Gemmobacter sp. 24YEA27: one gene and its partner. The protein of the gene in region 2 interacts with the protein of the main gene of each other region in a pairwise test. Links are inferred from orthologs where the notes say so. Each region holds a gene or a part of one and is shown on either strand. Other genes may lie near its edges.

Evidence for each region.
Region 1: the proteins of eno (region 2) and rpe interact in binary tests that used the Escherichia coli proteins (3 or more experiments, as listed by UniProt). The link is inferred for Gemmobacter sp. 24YEA27 from one-to-one orthologs.

Annotation. Positions count from the first base shown.
Region 1 is NZ_JASJPW010000001.1:959,811-966,303, forward strand. The notes cover bases 54-3,021. They hold rpe (ribulose-phosphate 3-epimerase), read right to left. Parts: upstream 1,900-3,021; coding sequence 1,207-1,899; downstream 54-1,206. Other genes in these bases: QNO18_RS04700 (SDR family oxidoreductase), read left to right, coding at 54-528; gph (phosphoglycolate phosphatase), read right to left, coding at 554-1,210; QNO18_RS04715 (Smr/MutS family protein), read right to left, coding at 1,992-2,564; QNO18_RS04720 (MltA domain-containing protein), read right to left, coding at 2,568-3,021. Also shown: more of QNO18_RS04700, read left to right, coding at 1-53; more of QNO18_RS04720, read right to left, coding at 3,022-3,596; QNO18_RS04725 (Tim44/TimA family putative adaptor protein), read right to left, coding at 3,612-4,271; QNO18_RS04730 (FxsA family protein), read left to right, coding at 4,424-4,960; protein-export chaperone SecB, read left to right, coding at 5,137-5,640; 23S rRNA (pseudouridine(1915)-N(3))-methyltransferase RlmH, read right to left, coding at 5,744-6,214; rsfS (ribosome silencing factor), read right to left, coding at 6,219-6,493. UniProt on the Escherichia coli protein: Catalyzes the reversible epimerization of D-ribulose 5-phosphate to D-xylulose 5-phosphate.
Region 2 is NZ_JASJPW010000001.1:2,601,793-2,618,273, reverse strand. What follows is about bases 8,435-11,402. They hold eno (phosphopyruvate hydratase), read right to left. Parts: upstream 10,574-11,402; coding sequence 9,296-10,573; downstream 8,435-9,295. Other genes in these bases: QNO18_RS13005 (DMT family transporter), read right to left, coding at 10,715-11,402; QNO18_RS13015 (RSP_2648 family PIN domain-containing protein), read left to right, coding at 8,660-9,202; QNO18_RS13020 (RSP_2647 family RNA methyltransferase), read left to right, coding at 8,435-8,658. Outside these bases: QNO18_RS13055 (arginyltransferase), read right to left, coding at 1-308; QNO18_RS13050 (DUF2852 domain-containing protein), read right to left, coding at 658-1,149; QNO18_RS13045 (hypothetical protein), read right to left, coding at 1,303-1,440; QNO18_RS13040 (glutamine-synthetase adenylyltransferase), read left to right, coding at 1,450-4,248; QNO18_RS13035 (hypothetical protein), read left to right, coding at 4,268-4,534; eda (bifunctional 4-hydroxy-2-oxoglutarate aldolase/2-dehydro-3-deoxy-phosphogluconate aldolase), read right to left, coding at 4,539-5,183; edd (phosphogluconate dehydratase), read right to left, coding at 5,313-7,130; more of QNO18_RS13020, read left to right, coding at 7,435-8,434; more of QNO18_RS13005, read right to left, coding at 11,403-11,647. UniProt on the Escherichia coli protein: Catalyzes the reversible conversion of 2-phosphoglycerate (2-PG) into phosphoenolpyruvate (PEP). It is essential for the degradation of carbohydrates via glycolysis.

The DNA of each region.
Region 1 (6,493 bases), 1.6 Mb from region 2 along the record:
CAGATCTCAGATGTGCTGAACCCCGATGCCGATCATGTCGAGACGCTCTGGCAGCAGAATGTGGTGGCGACGCTGCGGCTCAGCCAGCTTGTGGCGAAACGGATGATCCAGGCCGCCGCGGGGACCGAGCCGGATGAATATGGCGCTGTCGGCTCGATCATCAATTTCTCATCGGTGGCGGCGGTCCGGGTACAGCCGGAATTGCTGGGCTATTCCATGGCCTCGGCGGCGGTAGAGCAGATGACGCGGACCCTTGCCGTGGCGCTGGCGCCGAAAGGGATCCGGGTCAATGCGGTCTCGATCGGCTCGGTCATGAGCGCGAGCCTGCAACTGGCGCTGAAAGAGGCGCCTGCGCTGCGGGAACGGATCGAAAGCGGCACGCCCCTTGGCCGGATCGCGGCGCCTGACGAGCTGGTCGAGACGATCCAGTATCTCGCCTCGGATGCGTCGCGCTTTGTGACCGGCCAGGTGCTGGTGGTGGATGGCGGGCGCGGGCTGCTGGATGCCGTCGCCGCGCCTGCGTTCTGACGCCCGCGTTACAGGGCGCCGGGCCTCAGCCCTGTTCGGCCACGAGCCAGGGCAGTTCCGAGAAATCCGAGAACCGCGCGGTCTGCGGCATCTCTTCGGCCGGCGATTTGCGGTAGCCTTCGGTGTAGAGGAGGAAGGGCAGCCCGGCTGCGACCGCGGTATCGGCATCGACTTCGCTGTCGCCGACATAGAGTGCGGTCCCGCCGCCCAGTTCGGTGATGCACAGATGCAGGGGCGCGGGGTCCGGCTTCAGCGCGACGCGGCCCCCGCCGACGATGGCCGCGAAATAGCCGGTCAGCCCCATCTGATCGAGGACGATCCGCGCCGCCGTCTCGGGCTTATTGGTGCAGATGCCAAGCGGGTGGCCCGCGGCCTGCAAGGCGTCAAGCGCCGCGATCACACCGGGATAGATCCGGGTGCGCGCGGTGGGATCGGCCTCATATGCGGCCTCCATCGCGGCAACCAGCCGGGGATGTTGCGCCATGTCAACGCCCCGGGTCTCCATCGCGCGCCGCACCAGATTGGCGACGCCTTTGCCGATGAAAGAGGTGACCGTGGGAAGGTCAAAAGGCGCCTGGCCTTCGGCTTGGAACACCTGGTTCAGCGCGGCCTGGAGATCGGGGACGGAATCGATCAGCGTGCCGTCGAGGTCGAAGATGACCGGAGTTGCAGCGGCGGTCATTGGCGGGCTGCCTCGGCCACGGCGCGCAAAGCGCGGATATTTTCGCCATAAGGCGCGGGGTTTTTCACCGACCCGCCGGAGAAGACGGCAGATCCCGCCACCAGCACATCGGCGCCGGCTGCAACGACCAGCGGGGCGGTCTCGGTGGTGACGCCGCCATCGATCTCGATATGGATCGGGCGATCGCCGATCATGGCGCGCAGACGGCGGATCTTGTCGATCTGCGACAGGATCAGCTTTTGCCCGCCAAAGCCCGGATTGACCGTCATCACATTGATCAGGTCGATCTGGTCGAGCAGATATTCCACCGATTCAATGCCGGTCGCGGGGTTGAGGCAGATCCCCGCCTTGACGCCGTATCCCCGGATCGCCTGAAGCGAGCGATGCATATGCGGGCCCGCTTCGAGATGGACCGAGATGAAATCGGCGCCGGCTTTGGCAAAGGATTCGAGATAGGCATCGACCGGCGCGATCATCAGATGGACATCCATCACGCCTTTGATATGCGGCCGGATCGCGGCGCAGGTCGCCGGGCCGAAGGTGATATTCGGAACGAAATGCCCGTCCATCACATCGACATGCACCCAATCGGCACCCTGGGCCTCGATCGCTTCGCATTCGGCGCCGAAATTGGCGAAATCGGCTGAGAGGATCGAAGGGGCGATTTTGATCGCGCGCGAGAAGCTCATATGCGGGGCCTTTCCGACTGGGATGCGCCTGAAATAGCCGTGATCGGGTCCTGGTGCCAGAGCGGATTGCGGCCGCTGTCAGCCTCGCGGCGTCAGCCCCGGCGCAGCCAGACATAAAAGGCGCCGGTGCCGCCATGTTTCAGATGCGCTTCGGTCACTTCCTGCACCACTGCCGACAAAGGCGGCAGGCGCAGCCAGTGCGGCACCTGATGGCGCAGCGCGCCGATGGGGCGCGGCACCGGCTCATAGACCTGTTTGCCCTTGCCAGTGATCACCAGCACCAGCCGCTTGCCCGAAGCCTGCGCCCCCATCAGAAAGGCGATCAGTTCGGGATGCGCCACGGCAAGCGTCATACCGTGCAGGTCGATCCGTGCCTCGGGCGCGATCTTGCCGCGTATCATCTTTTTGTGCAGCCCGGCATCCATCCGCAATGGCGGCGGCGCGGCGGGCTTTTGCACGGGGGGCGCCTTTTCGCCAAGCCGAAACCGCGGCAGTGCCGGTTTTGGCGGCGGGGGAGGCGGCAGGGTCTCTTTCGGGAAGATGGCCTCTTGCGCCACATCCTCGGGGATCGCCCCGTTCGGCACATCATGCATCGGGCGCAGGGTCCGCGCCACAGCCTGCCAGAGGTCACGTTCCTCGGGGCGGAGCACCCTTCGCCGCGCCAAGGCTCAGTTCCCCCCGGTCAGCGCCCAGGCGCGGTCGATGGGCAAAAGCTGCACCATCCGCCCGCCATCGCGCACGATCCCGGCGGCATCGCCTGCGCGGTCGCCATAGCCGTAGAAAATATCCGCCCGCTGCGCGCCCTTGATCGCGCCGCCGGTATCCTGCGCCACCATCAGCCGGCTGAGGGCCGCCTGGCCCTCTTTCTCGATCCATACGGGCGCGCCCAGTGGCACGAAAGCCGGGTCGACGGCCAGCGAGCGCATCGGCGTGATCGACTTGCCCATCGCGCCGATCGGGCCCTTTTCGGGGGGCAGATTGCTGATCTTGCGGAAGAAAATATAAGAGGGGTTGTGGTTCAGCAATTCGGCTCCGATGGCCGGATTGCGGCGCACAAAGGCCTGGATGGTCTGGGCCGAGACCTGATGCGCCGCGAACATGCCGCGCCGCACCATCTCTTGCCCGACCGAGCGATAGGCATGGCCGTTGCGGCCCGCATAGCCCAGCCGGATCGTCGATCCATCGGTCATCTTCACCCGGCCCGAGCCCTGGATATGCAGAAAGAACACTTCAACCGGATCGTCGATCCAGGCGATTTCCAGCCCGCGCCCGCGCAAAGCCCCGGCTTCGATCTCGGAACGGCTGTAATAGACCATGCCGTCCTGCAGATCCGGCGGGCGGCGGTACAGTGGCCAGGCATAGGTGGGGGTGCGGACCGGCGAGCCATTCAGCTCCGGCTCGTAATAGCCGGTGAAAAGTGCCGGCGGCTTGCCGATGATCACCGGGCGGAACAGGAGTTCAAAAAACGCCCGCGCCGAGGCATTGTCTTTCGGCACGTCGCCGGCCAGCTTGCAGACCGGGCGCCAGTAAGGGGCATCAAGCTGGTTGCAGGTGACAAGAAACGCCTCGAGCGCCTCAAGCTGTCCGCCCTCGCGCCAGCCGGACAGGGATTCGAACTCCACCATCTCGGCGCGCGCCTCATCGGCGCCCGTCACCGCAGCCAGTCCGACCAGTAATGCGATGACCAGAGGGCGCAGCAGCATGGCATCAGATCAGTCGCCGGTGGCGACCAGCTGCCAGTTCGGGTCATCCGACCCCATCTTGCGCGCAAAAACCCAGACGTCGCGCTGACGTTTGACGGCCTTGGCGTCGCCTTCGATGACCGTGCCGTCCTTGTCGCGCACCACCGAAGTCAGCTCGCCGACAAAGCGCACCGTCAGTTCGGCAAAGCCGGAAACCTGGTCAAAGGTCGCCTCTTGCAGCGCCATTTCCTTCAGTCCGACGAAATTCGCCTCGACCGTCAGGCCGCGCGCCTCGCGGGCCTGGATCACTTCGGAAAAGCTGGCCTCGACCTCGTCCCCGAGGAAATCGCGGATCGGGTCGAGATCGCCACGCTCAAAGGCCATCAGGATCATCTCATAGGCCTGACGCGCGCCCGAAAGGAACGGCGTCAGCGCGAAGGAGGGCTCGGCTTTCTTCATGCCCGCGAGGGCCTTTGCCGCATCCGAGCCCTCGGCCACATGATCGGTGATGTCACGGTCAGGCCCGCCCTCGATCACCTCGAATTCACGTTTCACCGGGGCCTGCGTATCCTCGAGCGGGAGCGGTGGCTTTTCGAAACCATCGCGGGTGCCAAGCACCGAACGGAGCTTGAGGACCAGAAAAATAGCGACCCCGGCAAGGACCAGGAGCTGGATAAGCATGGAATTCATCGGTCATCCCGCCAAAAAACACTGGCGCCGCCCTGTCGCGATGGCCGGAAGATGCGGCAAAGGCTTGGGGAGGCGTGATTGATCTCCTATGTAGGTTTTAGCAGGCCGCAAGTAAACCTTGCGACAATGATGCTTTCGACAAGGACCCCAAAATGCCGCGTTTTTTGCTGATTCTGGCCTGGCCACTGATTGAAATCGGTTTGTTTGTGGTTGTCGGGGGCTGGATTGGCCTCTGGGCGACCCTTGCCTGGGTGGTCGGGACGGCGGTTGTCGGCATTGTGATCCTGCGAATGGTGGCGCGGCGCGGCGCCGGGCTTTTGCGCAACGGCCTCAACGGTGGCCTGAACCGGGGGCTGAGCGGAGCAGCTATGGCGGGCGATGCGCCGGTTACCGGGCTGATGCGGGGGCTTGCAGCCGTCTTGCTGATTTTGCCGGGGTTTCTGACCGATGCGCTTGGTTTGTTGCTTTTGCTGCCGCCGGTGCAGGCTCTGGTGAAAGGCGCAGTGCTGGCCCGTGTCAGCGCCATGGGGGCCGGTGCGTTTTCGCAGCGTCAGGCGGGCGCCGGCAGGGGGCAGGCCAGCATGCAGCAAGGTGATGTGACGCTCGATGGCGAATGGGTCGAAGTGCCGCCCGAACATCCCGCGGCACCTGGTCGCAACCGCCCGTCGCGCTGGACCGAAATCGAATAGCTGCCTAGGGAGCTGAACCTGGTCATGGAACCGGAGCCACCCCACGGGCTGACCCCGGAGCTTTCCATTGAGCGCCGCCCCCCGCTCTGCTAGGGGAGGGCGGTAGCTTTGACTGGCGCGGCGCGCCCCCGGGCGGGCAAACTGCCTCTGCCCGCGCAAATTCCAGGAGGATTTCGATGGCCGAAGAAACAGGTGCAAACGGGGCTCAGGCTCCGCAGGTCCGGATGCAGGTTCTGGCGCAATATATCCGCGACATGAGTTTTGAAAATGTCGTGGTGCAAAAGGGCCTCGCCGGCGTCGAAGTGCAGCCCGATGTGCAGGTGGCGGTCAGCCTTGATGCGCGTAAACGCAGTGTCGAGAACCAGTATGACGTGATCACCAAATTCAAGGTCACCTCGAAGAACAAAACCAATGCCGAGACGCTGTTCCTGCTCGAACTGGAATATGGCGGCACCTTCCTGATCGACGGTGTGCCCGAGGATCAGCTGCATCCGTTCCTGCTGATCGAATGCCCGCGCCTTCTGTTCCCCTTCGTGCGCCGTATCATTTCGGATGTGACCCGCGACGGTGGCTTCCCGCCGCTGAATATCGACAATGTCGATTTTCTGGCACTTTACCGTCAGGAAATCGCGCGCCGCCAGGCCGCCCAGACCGAAGCCGCGCCGCTGGTCACCAACTGATCCGCGCGGAAGAACCGCAGAATATGACAAAGGCGGCAGAGCGATCTGCCGCCTTTTTGCTGTCTTGCCGGCTGTGATCAGAACCGGGGACCAGAACCGGGGATCAGACCCGGTGATAGGGGCCGCCCGCAAGGATCGTCGCTGCGCGGTAAAGCTGTTCGGCGAGCATCACCCGGACCAGCATATGGGGCCAGACCATCGCACCAAAGCTGATCGAGTGATCGGCTCTGGCCCTGAGGTCAGGGTGAATGCCATCGGCCCCACCGATCACAAAAGCCAGATCCTGCCGCCCGGCGTCGCGCCATTTCGCCAGCAGGCCCGCGAAATCCGGCGATGACAGCTGCCGCCCGCGCTCATCCAGGGTGCAGATCAGCGCGCCCGAAGGAATTGCCCGCGTCAGAAGCGCGGCCTCGGCCTCCATGCCGCCGCCCTTTTTGTCCTCGACCTCAATCTCGGCGGCGGGGCCAAGCGCCAGCGCGCGGCCCTGCTTGCCGAAACGGTCAAGGTAATCGTCGATCAGATCGCGTTCGGGCGAGGCACGCAGCCGCCCGACCACACAAAGATGAACCCGCACCGGCTTACAGGGTGCGGGCGGCCCCGACCTGTCCGGCGGGCAGCCACATCTTTTCCAGCTGGTAGAATTCACGCACTTCCGGGCGGAAGACATGGACGATCACATCGCCCGAATCGATCAGCACCCAGTCGCCGGTTTCTTTGCCTTCCATGCGGGAGACGATCCCGAAGGCCTGTTTCAGCCGTTCCGACAATTTCTCGGCAATCGCCGCCACCTGGCGCGACGAACGTCCCGAGCAGATCACCATGTAATCGGCAACATCCGAGCGGCCGCGCAGAT
Region 2 (16,481 bases):
CAGGGGCTGGTTGCGTTGCGGGTCAGATCCTCGTTCTTTTTCAAAACCCGCTTCTGGGTGCGCGAGGGCTTGAAATCCGCAACCCGGATCCGCGCCGAGAGACAGGCCGAACATTCCGCGCAGGACGGGCGGTAAAGCACATTCTGGCTGCGCCGGAAGCCCTGTTTCGACAGCGCATCATTCAGCTTTTGCGCATGCTCGCCCTGCAATGCGGTGAACAGCTTTCGCTCCATCCGCCCGTCGAGATAGGGGCAGGGCTGGGGTGCTGTCACATAGAATTGTGGGGCGATGGGAAGGGTATGGCGCATCGGGCTGTCGGGGGTGTTACGGGTCTCTGTCGGTTGGCGTGTCTTAAGTCCGGGCGCGGGAAGGGCGCCCTTTCGCAGGATGGTCTTTGGGACGCGGGCAATATTTTCAGGCAGGCCTGGCGGATCGGGCATGAACCCGGAGAGAGCCAGCGGTGGTCAGGCGAGACCCTAGCAAGGGCAATCCCATCCGACAACAGCGCAAATTCGGCAAAGCTGCGCTCCGGCCACTGGCCGGAGCGCTGATGTTTTCCTGTCTGTCAGGTGGTGGAAATCCTTCGCCGGGCACCTCTCAGCTGGTATGCCTCGCCGGCTGCGGCTTTGATACAGGCGACATCAGGGGCGCAGTGCCTCAGTATTCGCCACGGCGGGGCGCTTCGCCGGTTTCCGGCCGGGTTTCAGCGCCGGTTTCAGGCCGGGCGGCGGCGGCATCAGAGACGCCCCGGGCGCGTTCTTCCATGAAATGGTCGAATTCCTGCTTGTCGCGGGCATCGCGCAGGCGTTGGAGGAAGGATTCAAATGCGCTCTGTTCGTCTTCCAGACGGCGCAGGGTCTCATCGCGGTAAGAGTCGAAGGCCGCGTTGCCGGTGGCGCGGAACGGCGCGTGGCGGTCAAAGCCCTGGCGGCCAAAGCCATTACGGGCGCTGCGGTCATGTCTGCGGTTGCTGCAGGCGAATCCGAACATCTGTTTTCCCCAGATCATCCAGGCCAGAATTGCGAGGCCAAGTGGAACGAAAATCACGAACCCCGCCACCATGGCGGCAATCCAGGCCCATTTGCCACGGGCATCAAGCCAGGCCTCAGCCTGGCGAAGCCGGTCGGTAAACCCGCGAAAGGCCATCATGCCCGTGCGGGAACCAGCTGTGCTGTTCATCTCAAGGTCACTCCCTGTTCAGATGTAAATGTCGTTCACATGGATAATTTGCGGCTGGCTCCCGGTTCTTTCAAGGGGGATGTGAATGATATTTACATGGCCGGAGCCGCGATGCCTGGCGGTTCAGCGGCTTTTCGCCTGGGCCAGCCGTGACACCTCAGGCAGCCCGAGCGGTTCCTGCTGGCCGGAAAGGTGGAATTCTTTGCCAAAGCCGCTCCGCCCGCGATCAGGGGAATTGACCCCCCCGTCACCGCGCCGCATTTTGCGCTCATGTCAGATCACGCCTTTGCCGCCCGCATCACCCGCCAGCCCATCGCCTTCGATCCCGCAGCCGGGGCGGGGGCCATGGCTGAATTTGCCGATCTCGGGCCTCTGATGGCGGGGTTGATCGGGGGCATAGCGGGCTGTTCGCCCTATCTCGGCGGCTTGCTGGAACGCGAGGCCGTCTGGATCCGCCAGGCGCTCGCGGGCGCGCCGGAACATGCGCTCGCCTCGTTGCTGGCCGAGCCGCGCGAGGCCGGGCTTGATACTCTGGGTGCGGCGCTGCGCCAGGCCAAGCGGCGTGCGGCGCTCCTGACGGCGCTGTGCGATCTGGGCGGGGTCTGGCAGCTGAATGAAGTGACCGGCGCGCTCACCGCGCTTGCCGATCTCGCGGTCGATCTCAGTGTCAAATGGCTTGTGGCTGAGGAAATCCGCCGCGGCAAACTGCCGGGTGCTGACCCGCAGGATGCGGAGACCGCGGGTGGCATGACCGTGCTTGCCATGGGCAAGATGGGCGCGGGAGAGCTGAACTACTCCTCGGATATCGACCTCATCTGCCTTTTCGACCAGGAGCGCTATGGCGAGGACCAGGCCGAGGCCCGCGCCAGTTTTATTCGCGTGACCAAGAAAATGACGGCGATCCTCTCGGACGTGACCTCCGAGGGCTATGTTTTCCGCACCGATCTGCGGCTCCGGCCCGATGCCTCGGTGATGCCGGTCTGCCTCTCGATGGGGGCGGCCTATAATTACTATGAGGCGGAGGGGCGCACCTGGGAACGTGCGGCCTATATCAAGGCGCGGCCCTGTGGCGGCGATCTGGAGGCCGGGCGGCGCTTTTTGCAGTCGTTGACGCCCTTTGTCTGGCGCAAACATCTCGACTATGCCGCGATACAGGACGCGCATGACATGCGGCTGAGGATCCGCGAACATCGCGGGCTGAACGGGCCGCTGACGGTCGAGAACCACAATATCAAGCTCGGCCTTGGCGGCATCCGCGAGATCGAGTTTTTCACCCAGACCCGCCAGCTGATCGCCGGGGGCCGCGACCCGGATCTGCGTGATCCGACCACCGAAGGCGGCCTTGCGGCGCTGGCAGAAAAGGGCTGGATCCCCGGCGATGTGGCCACTGAGCTGACCACGCTTTACCGCGCGCATCGCGAGCTGGAGCACCGGCTCCAGATGGTCGGCGACGCTCAGACCCAGACCATGCCGCCGACGGCCGGGGGCGTCGCGCGGATCGCCGCCTTCATGGGCGAAGCCGAGGACCAGTTCCGCGAGGGGCTGATCACGCGGCTGAAGCGCACCGATGATCTGACCGAGGGCTTCTTCGCCCCTGATGCGCCCGCAGAGGAAGTGCCGCAGCTCTCCGATCACGCCCGTTCGATCGTCGGGGGCTGGCAGCATTACCCCTGTCTGCGCTCGGATCGCGCCCAGACCATTTTCCGCCGCCTCCGCCCGCAATTCCTGAAATCGCTGGCCGCAGCCGCCAATCCGGATGAGGCGCTGGTGGCACTTGACGGGTTTCTGGCGGGCCTGCCCTCGGGCGTGCAGATCTTCTCATTGTTCGAGGCCAATCCGCAGCTGGTGGCCCTGATCATCGACATTGCCGGCACCGCGCCGGAGCTTGCCCGTTATCTCTCACGCAATGCGGCGGTTCTTGATGCGGTGATCGGGGGGGCGTTCTTCGAGCCCTGGCCCGGCGCGCGCGGCCTGACGGCGGCGCTGTCGCAGCGGCTTGGGGACCTTGCCGATTACGAACGTCAGCTCGATGAGGCGCGGCGCTGGATGAAGGAATGGCATTTCCGCATCGGCGTTCATCACCTGCGCGGGCTGATCGACAGTTTCGAAGCCGGCAAGCAATATTCCGATCTGGCCGAGGCGGTGGTGGCCGCGCTCTGGCCCCGGGTCCTGGCTGAATTCGCGGCCAAACATGGCGCGCCGCCGGGCCGGGGCGCGGTGCTGCTGGGCATGGGAAGCCTTGGGGCAGGGCGGCTCAATGCCTGTTCTGACCTTGACCTGATCCTGATCTATGATGCTTTCGCGGACGGGGTCGAGGCCGAACATTCTGAGGGCCGCCGCCCGCTTCCGGTGCGCACCTATTACGCGCGGCTGACCCAGGCGATGGTGACCGCGCTGTCGGCCCAGACGGCGGGGGGCAGGCTTTACGAGGTCGATGTGCGGCTGCGCCCTTCGGGGCGCCAGGGGCCGGTTGCGACCTCGCTGACAGGCTGGCGCGATTATCAGATGACTGAGGCCTGGACCTGGGAACATCTCGCGCTGACGCGGGCGCGGGTGCTGGCCGGCGATCCGACGCTTGCCGTCGCGGTCGAAGAGGCCCGCCGCGAGGTGATCGCGGTGAAAGGCGCAGGCGGAAATGTGGTCGCCGATGTCGCGGCGATGCGGGCGCGGTTGCAGGAGGCCAAGCCCGCGCGCGGGGAATGGGAAACGAAAAACGGCCCCGGCCGGCTCATGGATATCGAGCTTGTCGCCGAAATGGCGGCGCTGATCACCGCGAACCCGGCCCGAACGATCGAGCGCCAGCTTGCCGGCGCGAAACAGGTGTTTGAGAAGTCCGATCAGGAAGGCCTTGCAAAGGCCTGGCGCTTCCTCTGGTCGCTCCATTGTGCGGCGCGGCTCCTGAGCGAAGGGCCACTTGATCCGGCCATGATCGGCGAAGGGGGGCGCGCGTTTTTGCTGCGCGAGACCGGGGAAAGCGACATGGAGACGCTTCTGGCACAGCTTCGGTCGGTGGTGGTGCTTGCAGGCGGCGTCTGCACGCGGCAATTTGCGGCAAAACAGAACGGGTAAGGCGATGGGGAGGCTGGCTGTGCGGCTGGAAGAGGCAGATCCGAAAGGACTGGTCCGGGAGAGCTACCGGATCGAAGGGATTTCGCCTGGCGAATGCCGGTCGATCTTCATGGACTGGGCGCTGAGTGTCGCGGATAATCGCAAGATCCCCGATGCGCTGCGCACCCTGATCGCGGAATACAGCGCCACCGCGCCGGATCATCCGATGAACGAGGTGCTGACCGCGGGGCTGATGCCCGCCGCAGAGCCAAAGCGCCGCGGCGGTCGTCTGGGAAGGTCAGCCTGAGAGGTCAGCGGCGGGCAAGGCCCCTGGCCTCAGCGGCCAGAAGGGTGACCTCGCTCCAGCTGCCGGCCGCAAGTGCGTCTTTCGGCGCCACCCAGCTGCCGCCCACGCAAAGCACATTCGGCAGGCCGAGATAATCCCCGGCGTTTTTCAGGCTGATGCCACCGGTCGGGCAAAACCGCACCTGGGGCAGTGGTGATGAGAGCGCCTTAAGAAACCCGGCACCGCCGGCCTGTTCGGCGGGAAAGAACTTCTGCACCGTATAGCCGCGCTCAAGCAAAGCCATGGCCTCCGAGGCCGAAGCCGCCCCCGGCAGCAGTGGCAGCCCCTCATCCTCGCAGGCCTCGATCAGCGCCTGGGTGGCACCGGGCGAAACCCCGAATTTCGCGCCGGCGGCCATCGCCGCCTTCACATCCGTGCGGGTCAGGAGCGTCCCCGCCCCGACCACACCGCCCTCGACCTCGGCCATTGCGCGGATCACCTCCAGCGCAGCCTTCGTGCGCAGGGTAACCTCAAGCGCGGGCAGGCCACCTGCGACCAGGGCTTTCGCCAGCGGCGCGGCCTGGGTCACATCTTCTACGATCAGAACCGGTACAACCGGTGCCAGCCGGCAGATCTGTTCAGCGGCAATGGATTGCTCTGCGGGGGTCATGTCTCTTCCTCGGACAGGGATCTGCCAGCGGCAGCGTTAAGTTTTATCAAGGGGAAAACAGCATCTTCCTCTTGACCTGAATTCTCCCGCCAGAGGCCTCCGGCAGATGTCAGGAATCGCGGCGGCGGATCAGACCACCACTGCCGCGCCATGTTCCGCATTGCCGACCGAGCGGCGGAACATCTCGAAAAGCTCGCGTCCGGTGCCATATCCGTTGGCGCTCAGATCGGCCACGACCGGGGCACGGGTCGCGAAATCGGGGGCGAGGCAGGTCAGCTCCCCCTTCGCTGCATCAAGGCGCAACAGATCACCATCCTGCAACCGCGCGAGCGGGCCGCCACAGGCAGCTTCGGGTGAGACATGGATTGCAGCCGGCACCTTGCCGCTGGCACCCGACATGCGGCCATCGGTCACCAGCGCCACTTTCAGCCCGCGATCCTGCAACACGGTCAGCACCGGCGTCAGCGAATGCAGCTCGGGCATTCCATTGGCCTGCGGCCCCTGGAAGCGCAACACCACGATCATATCGCTGGTGAACTCTCCGCGTTTGAAGGCCGCTTTGACGCTTTCCTGGTCATGGAACACCCGGGCAGGTGCTTCGATCACATGGCGCTCGGGCGCCACGGCGGAGATCTTGATCACCGCGCGACCGAGATTGCCCTCCAGCTGCCGCAACCCGCCGGTCTCGGCAAAGGGATCGGCAGCCGGACGCAGGATCCTGTCGTTCAGTGTTTTTGCCGGGCCTTCGCGGTAGCGGAAGGTGCCCTCATGCAATTCGGGCTCGCGCGTGTAATGTGTCAGCCCGTCGCCCGCGACCGTCTTCACATCCTCATGCAAAAGCCCCGCGCCCAGCAGATCGCGGATCAGGAACTGCAAGCCTCCCGCCGCGTGGAAATGGTTCACATCCGCCAGCCCGTTCGGATAGACCCGTGCCATCAGCGGCACGGCCCCCGACAGATCGTCAAAGTCCTCAAGGTCGAGCAGCACGCCCGAGGCCCTGGCCATAGCGGGCAGATGCAGCACAAGATTGGTCGAGCCACCCGTGGCCATCAGTCCGACAATCCCGTTCACATAGGCGCGCTCATCAAGGATCTCGCCCGCCGGGCGGAAATCATTGCCCAAAGCGGTGATCGCCGCCGCGCGCGCCACAGCCGCCTCGGTCAGCGCCTCGCGCAAAGGCGTGCCCGGGTTGACGAAAGTGGCGCCGGGGAGGTGGAGGCCCATCACCTCCATCAGCATCTGGTTTGTATTGGCGGTGCCGTAAAAGGTGCAGGTGCCCGGCCCGTGATAGGAGGCCATCTCGGCCGCCATCAGTTCCTCGCGCGTGGCCTTGCCCTCGGCGAAGGCGGCACGGACCCTGGCTTTCTCGTCATTGCCGATGCCGCTGGTCATCGGGCCTGCGGGGATGAAAATCGACGGGATATGGCCAAAAGTGGCGGCGGCCATGATCAGCCCCGGCACGATCTTGTCGCAAACCCCGAGCCACAGCGCCGAGTCGTAACAGTCATGGCTGAGTGAGACGCCGGCCGCCAGCGCGATCACATCACGCGAAAACAGCGACAGCTCCATCCCCGGCTGGCCCTGGGTCACGCCGTCACACATCGCGGGTACACCGCCTGCGACCTGGGCAGTGGCCCCGAGCCTGCGCGCGGTCTCGCGGATGATCTTCGGGTAATCCTCATAGGGCTGATGCGCTGAGAGCATGTCGTTGTAAGCCGTGATCACCCCGATATTCGGCGCCCGGCCAAGCGCGAGATCCGCCTTGTCGGGGCCCATCGCCGCATAGGCATGGGCCTGGTTGGAACAGCTCAGATGCGCGCGCACCGGGCCTTTGGCAACCGCCGCCTCCATCCGCGCCAGATAGGCGGAGCGCGAGTGCTCTGACCGCCTGCGGATCCGGTCGGTGACGCGGGCGATGATCGGGTTCAGGTCTGGCCTCGATGTCATGATGGTCTCTCGGTCCTGGCTTTGGGGATCTCCGTCGCGGGTGTCAGAGGGCCGCATATCGGAGAAGCTGGGGCGGAAATCGGGTCGGCAGGGGAATCCTGGTTGAAGATAAGTCTGTTAGCGCTAACATTAAAGGGGTGAGCCCCATTTTGCAAGAGCTTTGCCATGGGAACAGCACAAAATGGCGGCTGGGTCAAAGGCCGGATATCGCGATCCGGCGTGAGAGCCGGGCGCAACCGTATTCCACTGCCGAAGAGCGACCATGCCACTTTCACAAAGTGACGCGGTTGAGTAAGAGGAGGGCATGACAGAGACAGATATCCCCACCGCCGCGTATAAATATCCAACTGTGCGGCTGCGGCCCAAGGCTGAGGCCCGCGCGATCCGCCACGGCTACCCCTGGGTCTATGCCGATGAGCTGGTGATGGACCGCCGGACCTCCGCGCTGGCGCCGGGTGCGCTCGCGGTGCTGGAAGATGCCGAGCGCCGGCCGCTTGGCCTTGTGACCATAAATCCCGCATCGAAGATCGTGGCGCGGATGCTCGACCGCGATCCGGAGGCGGCGATTGATGAGGCCTGGTTCAAAGCACGTCTGACGCGGGCACTGGCTGCGCGGGCACGGCTTTACCCCGAGCCCTTCTACCGCCTGGTTCATGCCGAGGCCGACGGGCTTCCCGGCGTTGTGATCGACCGCTTCGGCGATGTGGCGGTGGTGCAGCCCAATGCCGCCTGGGCCGAAGCGCATCTCGCGACCCTCGTCTCGGCGCTGGCAGCAGTCACCGGCGTGACAACCGTGATCAAGAACGGCTCGGGCCGGGCACGGGGGCTTGAGGGCCTTTCCGAAGAGATCGTGACCGTGCTGGGCACAACGCCTGCCGCGCCGCTTGCTGTACCGATGAACGGTGCGACCTATCTTGCCGACCTGACCGGGGGGCAAAAGACCGGGCTCTTCTTTGACCAGCGCGAGAACCATGCATTCACGGCCCGGCTGGCGCGCGGGGCGCGGGTGCTGGATATGTTCAGCCATGTCGGCGGTTTCGCTCTGGCGGCTTTGGCCGGGGGCGCCGAAAGCGCACTGGCAGTCGACGGATCTGCGCCGGCGCTGGCGCTGGCCGAGGGAGGCGCAAAAGCCTCGGGCGTAGCAGAGCGGTTTTCGACGCGGCAGGGCGATGCCTTCCAGGTGCTCGAGGCGCTTGGGGCGGAAGGGGCGCAGTTCGATCTGGTGATCTGCGACCCGCCGGCCTTTGCTCCGGCCAAACCGGCGCTTGAGGCCGGGCTCAGGGCCTATGAACGGGTGGCAAAGCTGGCGGCTGCGCTGGTTGCGCCCGGCGGCTATCTGGTCCTCTGTTCCTGTTCGCATGCCGCGGATCTTTCATCCTTCCGCAATGCTTCGGCCCGCGGGATCGGGCGGGGCGGGCGGCGCGGGCAGCTGATCTATACCGGTTTTGCCGGCCCCGACCATCCGGTGCTGCCGCAGCTTGCGGAAACGGGGTATCTCAAGGCGCTCGCCTTCCGCCTGGACGGCTGAGATGAAGGCCGTTCTCGACGCTTGTGTCCTCTTCCCGACGGTTTTGCGGGAGATCTTGCAGGGCGCGGGTGAGGCGGGTCTCTATGAGCCGGTCTGGTCCGACCGGATCCTCGGCGAATGGACGCATTCGTCGGCCAAACTCGGGCCCGGGGTGCAGGTGGTGGCCGAAGGCGAGGCTGCGCTGTTTCGCGCGGCTTTCCCGCGCGGACGGGTGGCGCCACAACCGGCCATCGAGGCGCGCCTGGTGTTGCCCGATCCCGGCGATCTGCATGTGCTGGCGACGGGCATCGCCGGCCATGCCGATGCGATTGTGACCTTCAACGCCTCGGATTTTCCTGGTCATGTTCTGGCGGAGGAAGGCATTTCCCGAAGGGATCCGGATGGCTTTCTGTGGGAGCTGCACTCGCGCGCGCCGGAAAAGATGGCGGCGATTGTCGAGCGGGTGCGTGCAAAAGCCGAAAACCTGTCCGGCCAGCCGGTCGGCGTGAAACCGCTTTTGAAACGCGTGCGGCTCTTTCGTCTCGCCAAAGCCCTGGCCGGCTGATCCGGCACGAAAACGGGCGCCTAAAGGCGCCCGCAAATTTCGGAAACGAAATTTGTGCCGGATTTTTTGAAAAAATCCGGCTTCTGGCTGAGGTCAGCCCTTCAGGATCGAACGCCCCGCGTATTCGGCGGTTTCGCCCAGCATTTCTTCGATACGGATCAGCTGGTTGTATTTTGCCATCCGGTCCGAGCGCGACAGCGAGCCGGTCTTGATCTGACCGCAATTCGTCGCGACGGCGAGATCAGCGATGGTGCTGTCTTCGGTCTCGCCCGAACGATGCGACATCACATTGGTATAGCGCGCGCGATGTGCCATATCGACGGCCTCAAGCGTCTCGGTCAGGGTGCCGATCTGGTTGACCTTCACCAGCATCGAATTGGCGATACCCTTGCTGATGCCCTCGGCCAGACGGCGCGGATTGGTCACGAAAAGATCGTCACCCACCAGCTGCACCTTGTTGCCGATCCTGTCGGTCAGAAGCTTCCAGCCCGCCCAGTCATCTTCGGCCATACCGTCTTCGATCGAGATGATCGGGTAATCCGCCGCGAGCTTCGCGAGGTATTCGGCATTCTCTTCCGAGGAAAGCGAGATGCCTTCACCCTTCATCTCATATTTGCCGCCCTTGAAATACTCGGTCGCGGCGCAATCGAGGGCGAGGTAGATATCCTCGCCGGGCTTGTAACCTGCCTTTTCAATCGCCTTCAGAATGAAGTCGAGCGCCACGCGCGACGAAGACAGGTTCGGCGCAAAGCCTCCCTCATCGCCGACATTGGTGCCATAGCCCGCTGCCGACAGCTCTTTTTTCAGCGTGTGGAAGACTTCCGACCCCATGCGGACCGCGTCACGGATATCATCCGCGCCGACCGGCATGATCATGAATTCCTGAATGTCGATCGGGTTGTCGGCATGTTCGCCGCCATTGATGATATTCATCATCGGGACCGGCAGCACGCGCGCCGAGGTGCCGCCGATATAGCGGTAGAGCGGCTGGGTGGTGTATTCCGCCGCAGCCTTTGCCACCGCGAGCGAGACGCCGAGGATCGCATTCGCGCCAAGGCGGGATTTGTTCGGCGTGCCGTCCATCTCGATCATGGTGCGGTCGATGCCGGTCTGTTCGGTGGCGTCATAGCCAACCAGCTCTTCGGCGATCTCGCCATTGACGGCAGCCACCGCCTCCAGCACGCCTTTGCCGAAATAGCGGGATTTGTCGCCATCGCGGCGCTCATTGGCCTCATGGGCGCCGGTCGAGGCCCCCGAGGGCACTGCAGCGCGGCCCATGGCGCCGCTTTCCAGCACCACATCGACCTCTACGGTCGGATTGCCGCGGCTGTCGAGAATTTCGCGGGCGTGAATGTCAATGATCGTGCTCATCGTAAGCTCCGGGTCAGACGTTTCTGTTTCAGTCGGGCGGGATGGGCCGATCCCGATCCCCGTTTAGCGGGAGCCGCCGCCCTGGGGAAGGGCGGCAATCCCCAGGCCTGCGTGTTTTTTGCAGGGCTTGTTGCGTTCTGGTTAATGCGCCCGTTTTCTGGCGCGGCCGAACATATAGAGGCCGGACAGGATCACGAGGCCCGATCCGATCACCACATTGAGGCTCAGATGTTCGCCAAGGAAAAGGACAGCCAGTATGAACGCGAATACCAGGCGCGTGTAACGAAACGGTGCCACGGCCGAAACTTCGCCGATCCGCATCGACTCGACCACCATATAGTAACCGATCAGCCCGGCTAAGACCGCGCAGGCCAGCACCACACCCTGTTCGGGGGCGGGCGCCTGGAAGCCCTCGCCGCGCACCAGCATCAGAAGCACGCCCGCAGGGACCGAGGCCAGAACCCCCCAGGAGGAAAGGCTCATTGTTCCCAGATGCGGCGGCAACCGGCGCGTCACGAGGTCGCGTACCGAAAGGGCTATGACGCAGCCGACCATGGCGAGGCCGGCAATGTCGATCCCGGCCTTCCAGGGTTCCAGAATGATCATCACACCGACAAAGCCGGTCAGGATCGAGATCCAGCGCCGCCAGCCGACGGTCTCGCCCAGAAACAGCGCGGCCCCCGCAGTGATCATCAGGGGCGAAGCCTGTAACAGCGCCGAGGCCATTGCCATAGGCACCAGCGCCAGTGCCAGCAGATAGGTGAAAGCTGCCACCCCCTCCGAGACATTGCGGATCAGCGCCATGCCGCGCAATGCGGCCATACTGAACACCGCCTCGCCACGACGCAGCGCCAGGAGCGCGAAAATACCGCCCCCCGCAAGGCCGTTGATCACCAGGACCTGGCCCGGCGGCATCGAGACTGCGGCATGTTTGAGAAAGGTATCCTCGATGGCAAAAGCGGCCATGGCGCTGACCATCAGTACAGCGGCCCTGCGGTTTTCTGTCACGCTTGCGGCAGCGCTTGTTGCCGCGCGTTCTGCGGCGCTGTCCGGGGCGGCATTCGGGGCACTCATTCGCTAAACTCCTTCACACCGCCTGCCGGCCCCTGGGCCGGTTTTGCCATCAGGGACGCGCTTACGCCCGGCATATGGTGGTGACTTTCCTGCTCTTAGCCCGAGTTTTACGCAGGGGAAAGTGACGCAGCCGTCTCACCTGCGACAGAATGAGGCAGCGGCGACCCCTGTTTGCGATTTCGCGCGGTTGCGACATTTTTGCCCGGCACCACATACGGCGTTTTGGGGAATCGGTCGCATGACTGTTTTCCACAGGCTAACCCAGTGCACCGCGTATCTGGCCAGGCTTCATCCGCGATGTGAAGCTTTTGGGCCAAACCGCCCGGATCGGAGGGAAAAGCCGGCACCGGCCAGAAGACATCCCGGAATCGTCCACAGATTTGCCCACATCCGCGCCCCGTGAGCCCTGGGGCGGGGCCTGGCCCGTCGCAGGCATATGACCCCGTGACGTCAAGATGACAATGCGGACCAGGACGGAAATAAATCCGTTGAAACTGCGGTTTTCCTACGACACGTTGCTCGCGAGGCAAGTCAGACCACCATATGTTGTATTCGTTACACCAAGACCTTTCCAGGCCGGCTTTTGGCGGCGGAACCGGGCCCCGTGTGGTGGTTCATGCCCGGGATGTCACGACCAGCGCTACATCCGCAAAAACAAGGGCCGCAAATGACCCACAGGGGACAGAGCAATGAAAATCGAGCGCAGATTTACCAATGCCACGGGCGGCGCCTGGGGCGCGGTGGATTTCACCACCACCACTTCCGAGATCCGCAACCCGGATGGCCGCATCGTCTTTCGCAATGACGCGGTCGAGGTGCCCGAGGGCTGGAGCCAGGTCGCATCGGATGTGATCGCCCAGAAATACTTCCGCCGCGCAGGCGTTCCGGTGCGGCTGAAGCGGGTCAAAGAAAAGGGCATGCCCGAATTTCTCTGGCGCTCGGTCGCGGATGAGGCGGCGCTGGCGCTTTTGCCCGAGGGTGAGCGCTATACCGGCGAGACCTCGGCAAAGCAGGTCTTCGACCGCCTTGCCGGCGCCTGGGCCTATTGGGGCTGGAAAGGCGGCTATTTCACCCGCGCGGAAGACGCGCAGCACTATCTTGACGAGATGCGCTATATGCTGGCGCGGCAGATGTCGGCGCCGAATTCACCGCAATGGTTCAATACCGGGCTGCATTGGGCCTATGGGATCGACGGGCCGGGGCAGGGCCATTTCTATGTCGATCATGTCAGCGGCAAACTGGTGCAATCCACCAGCGCCTATGAGCACCCCCAGCCGCATGCCTGTTTCATCCAGTCGGTCTCGGATGATCTGGTGAAAGAGGGCGGCATCATGGATCTCTGGGTCCGTGAGGCGCGTCTGTTCAAATATGGATCTGGCACGGGTACCAATTTCTCGTCGCTCAGGGGCGAGAATGAAAAGCTGTCGGGGGGCGGCAAATCCTCGGGGCTGATGGGGTTCCTGAAGATCGGTGACCGGGCGGCAGGGGCGATCAAATCCGGTGGCACCACGCGGCGCGCGGCCAAGATGGTGATCTGCGACATGGATCACCCCGATATTGAGCAATTCATCAACTGGAAGGTGATCGAGGAGCAGAAGGTCGCCTCGCTGGTCGCCGGATCCAAAGCGCATGAGCGCGAGCTGAACGGGATTTTCGCGGCGATCCGCGCCTGGGATGGCAATGAGGCGGATGCCTTTGATCCGGGCCGGAATAAGGCCCTGAAAGCAGCGATCCGTTCCGCGAAGAAAGCTCTGATCCCGGACACATATACCAATCGCGTGTTGCAATATGCCGCCCAGGGCTTCGACAGTATCGAATTCCCGACCTATGACACCGACTGGGACTCCGAGGCCTATTCCACGGTCTCGGGCCAGAATTCGAACAATTCGGTGCGGGTGACGGATGCTTTCCTTGCGGCGGTGCGCGACGATCTGCCATGGGAGCTGATCCGCCGCACCGATGGCGGGGTGGCGAAAACCGTTTCGGCCCGTGATCTCTGGGATCAGGTCGGCCATGCCGCCTGGGCCTGCGCAGATCCCGGGATCCAGTTTCATGACACGGTCAATGCCTGGCATACCTGCCCGGAAGACGGGCCGATCCGGGGCTCGAACCCCTGTTCGGAATATATGTTCCTGGATGATACCGCCTGCAATCTGGCGTCCCTGAACCTGCTGACCTTCTGGAAGGGCGGGAGGTTCCAGGCCGAGGCCTTTGTCCATGCCTGCCGGCTCTGGACGCTGACGCTGGAAATCTCGGTGATGATGGCGCAATTCCCGTCAAAGGAAATCGCGCAAAGGTCGTATGAATTCCGCACCCTGGGCCTCGGCTATGCCAATATCGGCGGGCTTTTGATGAATATGGGGCTCGGCTACGATTCCGCCCAGGGCCGCGCGCTCTGTGGCGCGCTGACCGCGATCATGACCGGCATTTCCTACGCGACCTCTGCCGAGATGGCGGCAGAGCTGGGCGCTTTCCCCGGCTATGCGAAGAACCGCGATGCGATGCTGCGGGTGATCCGCAACCACCGCGCGGCTTCCAATGGCAGCGGCGACTATGCCGGGCTGAACGTGGCCCCGGTCGCGCTTGATCATGCGAATTGCCCCGATGAGGCGCTGGTAGCACTTGCCCGGCGCGCCTGGGATGAGGCACTGTCGCTGGGCGAGGTGCATGGCTTCCGCAATGCCCAGGTCTCGGTCATCGCGCCCACCGGCACGATCGGTCTGGTGATGGATTGCGACACCACCGGCATCGAGCCAGATTTCGCGCTGGTGAAGTTCAAGAAACTCGCCGGCGGTGGCTATTTCAAGATCATCAACCAGTCGGTGCCGGCGGCGCTTGAAGCCCTGGGCTATCCCGCGCATCAGGCGGCCGAGATTGTGGCTTACGCGGTCGGGCATGGCAGTCTCGCCCAGGCACCCGCAATCAACCATACCGCGCTGATCGGTCATGGCTTTGGGGCCGCCGAAATCGCGAAGATCGAGGCGGCTTTGCCCACGGCCTTCGATATCCGCTTTGTCTTCAACCAATGGACGCTTGGCGAAGAGTTCTGCAAGGGCACGCTTGGCATTCCGGAAACCGAGCTGATGGATCCCGGTTTCGATCTGCTGAAACATCTGGGCTTTGCCCGCGCCCAGATCGAGGCGGCAAATGATCATGTCTGCGGCACCATGACGCTGGAAGGCGCGCCGCATCTGAACCCGTCGCATCTTGCAGTCTTCGACTGCGCCAGCCCCTGCGGCCGCAAGGGCAATCGTCTGCTCAGCGTCGAAAGCCATATCCTCATGATGGCCGCCGCGCAGAGCTTTATCTCGGGCGCGATTTCCAAGACGATCAACATGCCGTCCTCGCCAGGATCGACGAGGTGCTGGCGGCTTACGCACTGTCCCACAGCCTCGGCGTCAAGGCCAATGCGATCTATCGCGACGGATCGAAACTGTCGCAACCGCTGGCGGCGGCGCTGATCGAAGGCGATGATGAGGCCGAAGAGGTGATGGAGACCGGCACGCCGCAGGAAAAGGCCCGGGTGATTGCCGAGAAGATCATCGAAAAGGTGGTCGTCAAAGAGATCGTCCGTTCACACCGCGAAAAGCTGCCCGAGCGGCGCAAGGGCTATACGCAAAAAGCGCTAATCGGCGGCCATAAGGTCTATCTCAGGACCGGCGAATATGCCGATGGCGCGCTTGGCGAGATTTTCATCGACATGCATAAGGAAGGTGCGGGCTTCCGTGCCATGATGAACAACTTCGCAATCGCAGTGAGCGTCGGGTTGCAATATGGTGTTCCGCTTGAGGAATTCGTCGATGCCTTCACTTTCACCCGGTTTGAGCCGGCGGGGATGGTGCAGGGGAACGATTCAATCCGCAACGCGACCTCGATCCTCGACTACATCTTCCGCGAACTGGCGATTTCCTATCTCGACCGCACCGATCTGGCGCATGTCGCGCCCAAGGGCACCGCGTTTGACGATCTCGGCCGTGGCGATGACGAGGGCAAGCCCGATCAGCGTGCCGCAGCCGCACCGGTGACGCGTTCGGTGGAGCTTCTGAAATCGATCAGTTCGACCGGCTATCTGAGAAATCGCCTGCCGCAGGATCTGCTTCCGGGTCATGACAAGTCAGCAGCCGGAATCGATCCGGTGACGGCGCTGAATATGCTGATCCCGGGCACCCGAACGCCCGGCAGCAGCCTTGCTGCGCTGAATGCCGGATCCGACGCGCGGAGCCGCGCGAAACTGCAGGGCTATACCGGAGATTCCTGCACTGAATGCGGCAATTACACGCTGGTCCGCAACGGAACCTGCCTGAAATGCACCACCTGCGGTGGCACAACCGGCTGCAGCTGAGGGCGCGCGGGGTGTCATTGAAGCATATGAGAGCGGGTTGTACCCATAAGCTTGCACTGACCCCGCCATGACCTGCATTCCTGCACATGAGCCGACTTAAATGGAAGAGCGCGGATCGACATGGATCCGCGCCTTTCCCGTTTCAGATCAGTGTGTTGTGTCGCTATGCTGTCTCAGGATCTGAGTATGCGCATCCGATTGCCAATCCCGTTACCGTTCCATTGTTGCCCGAGGCGATAATGATCTCTTTCGCCACGCGTCTTGCGGTGGCAAATCGTGTGTGTCGGCTCTTTACCCCTTTGTGGGCCCTCGGGCTGGATCTGACGGCCCAGGTTAACGAGATGAGGGTCAGATAAAACTCCTGGCCGACTATGGCGGTTAGACACGCCCGATCTCTGCGGGGCTTCGGATGATGGGCTTGTCTGGATCAGGTCAGAACGACTGGCCCTTTCGGAGATCCCTGGACGACAGGGGCGCGCCTGCCCCGGGAAT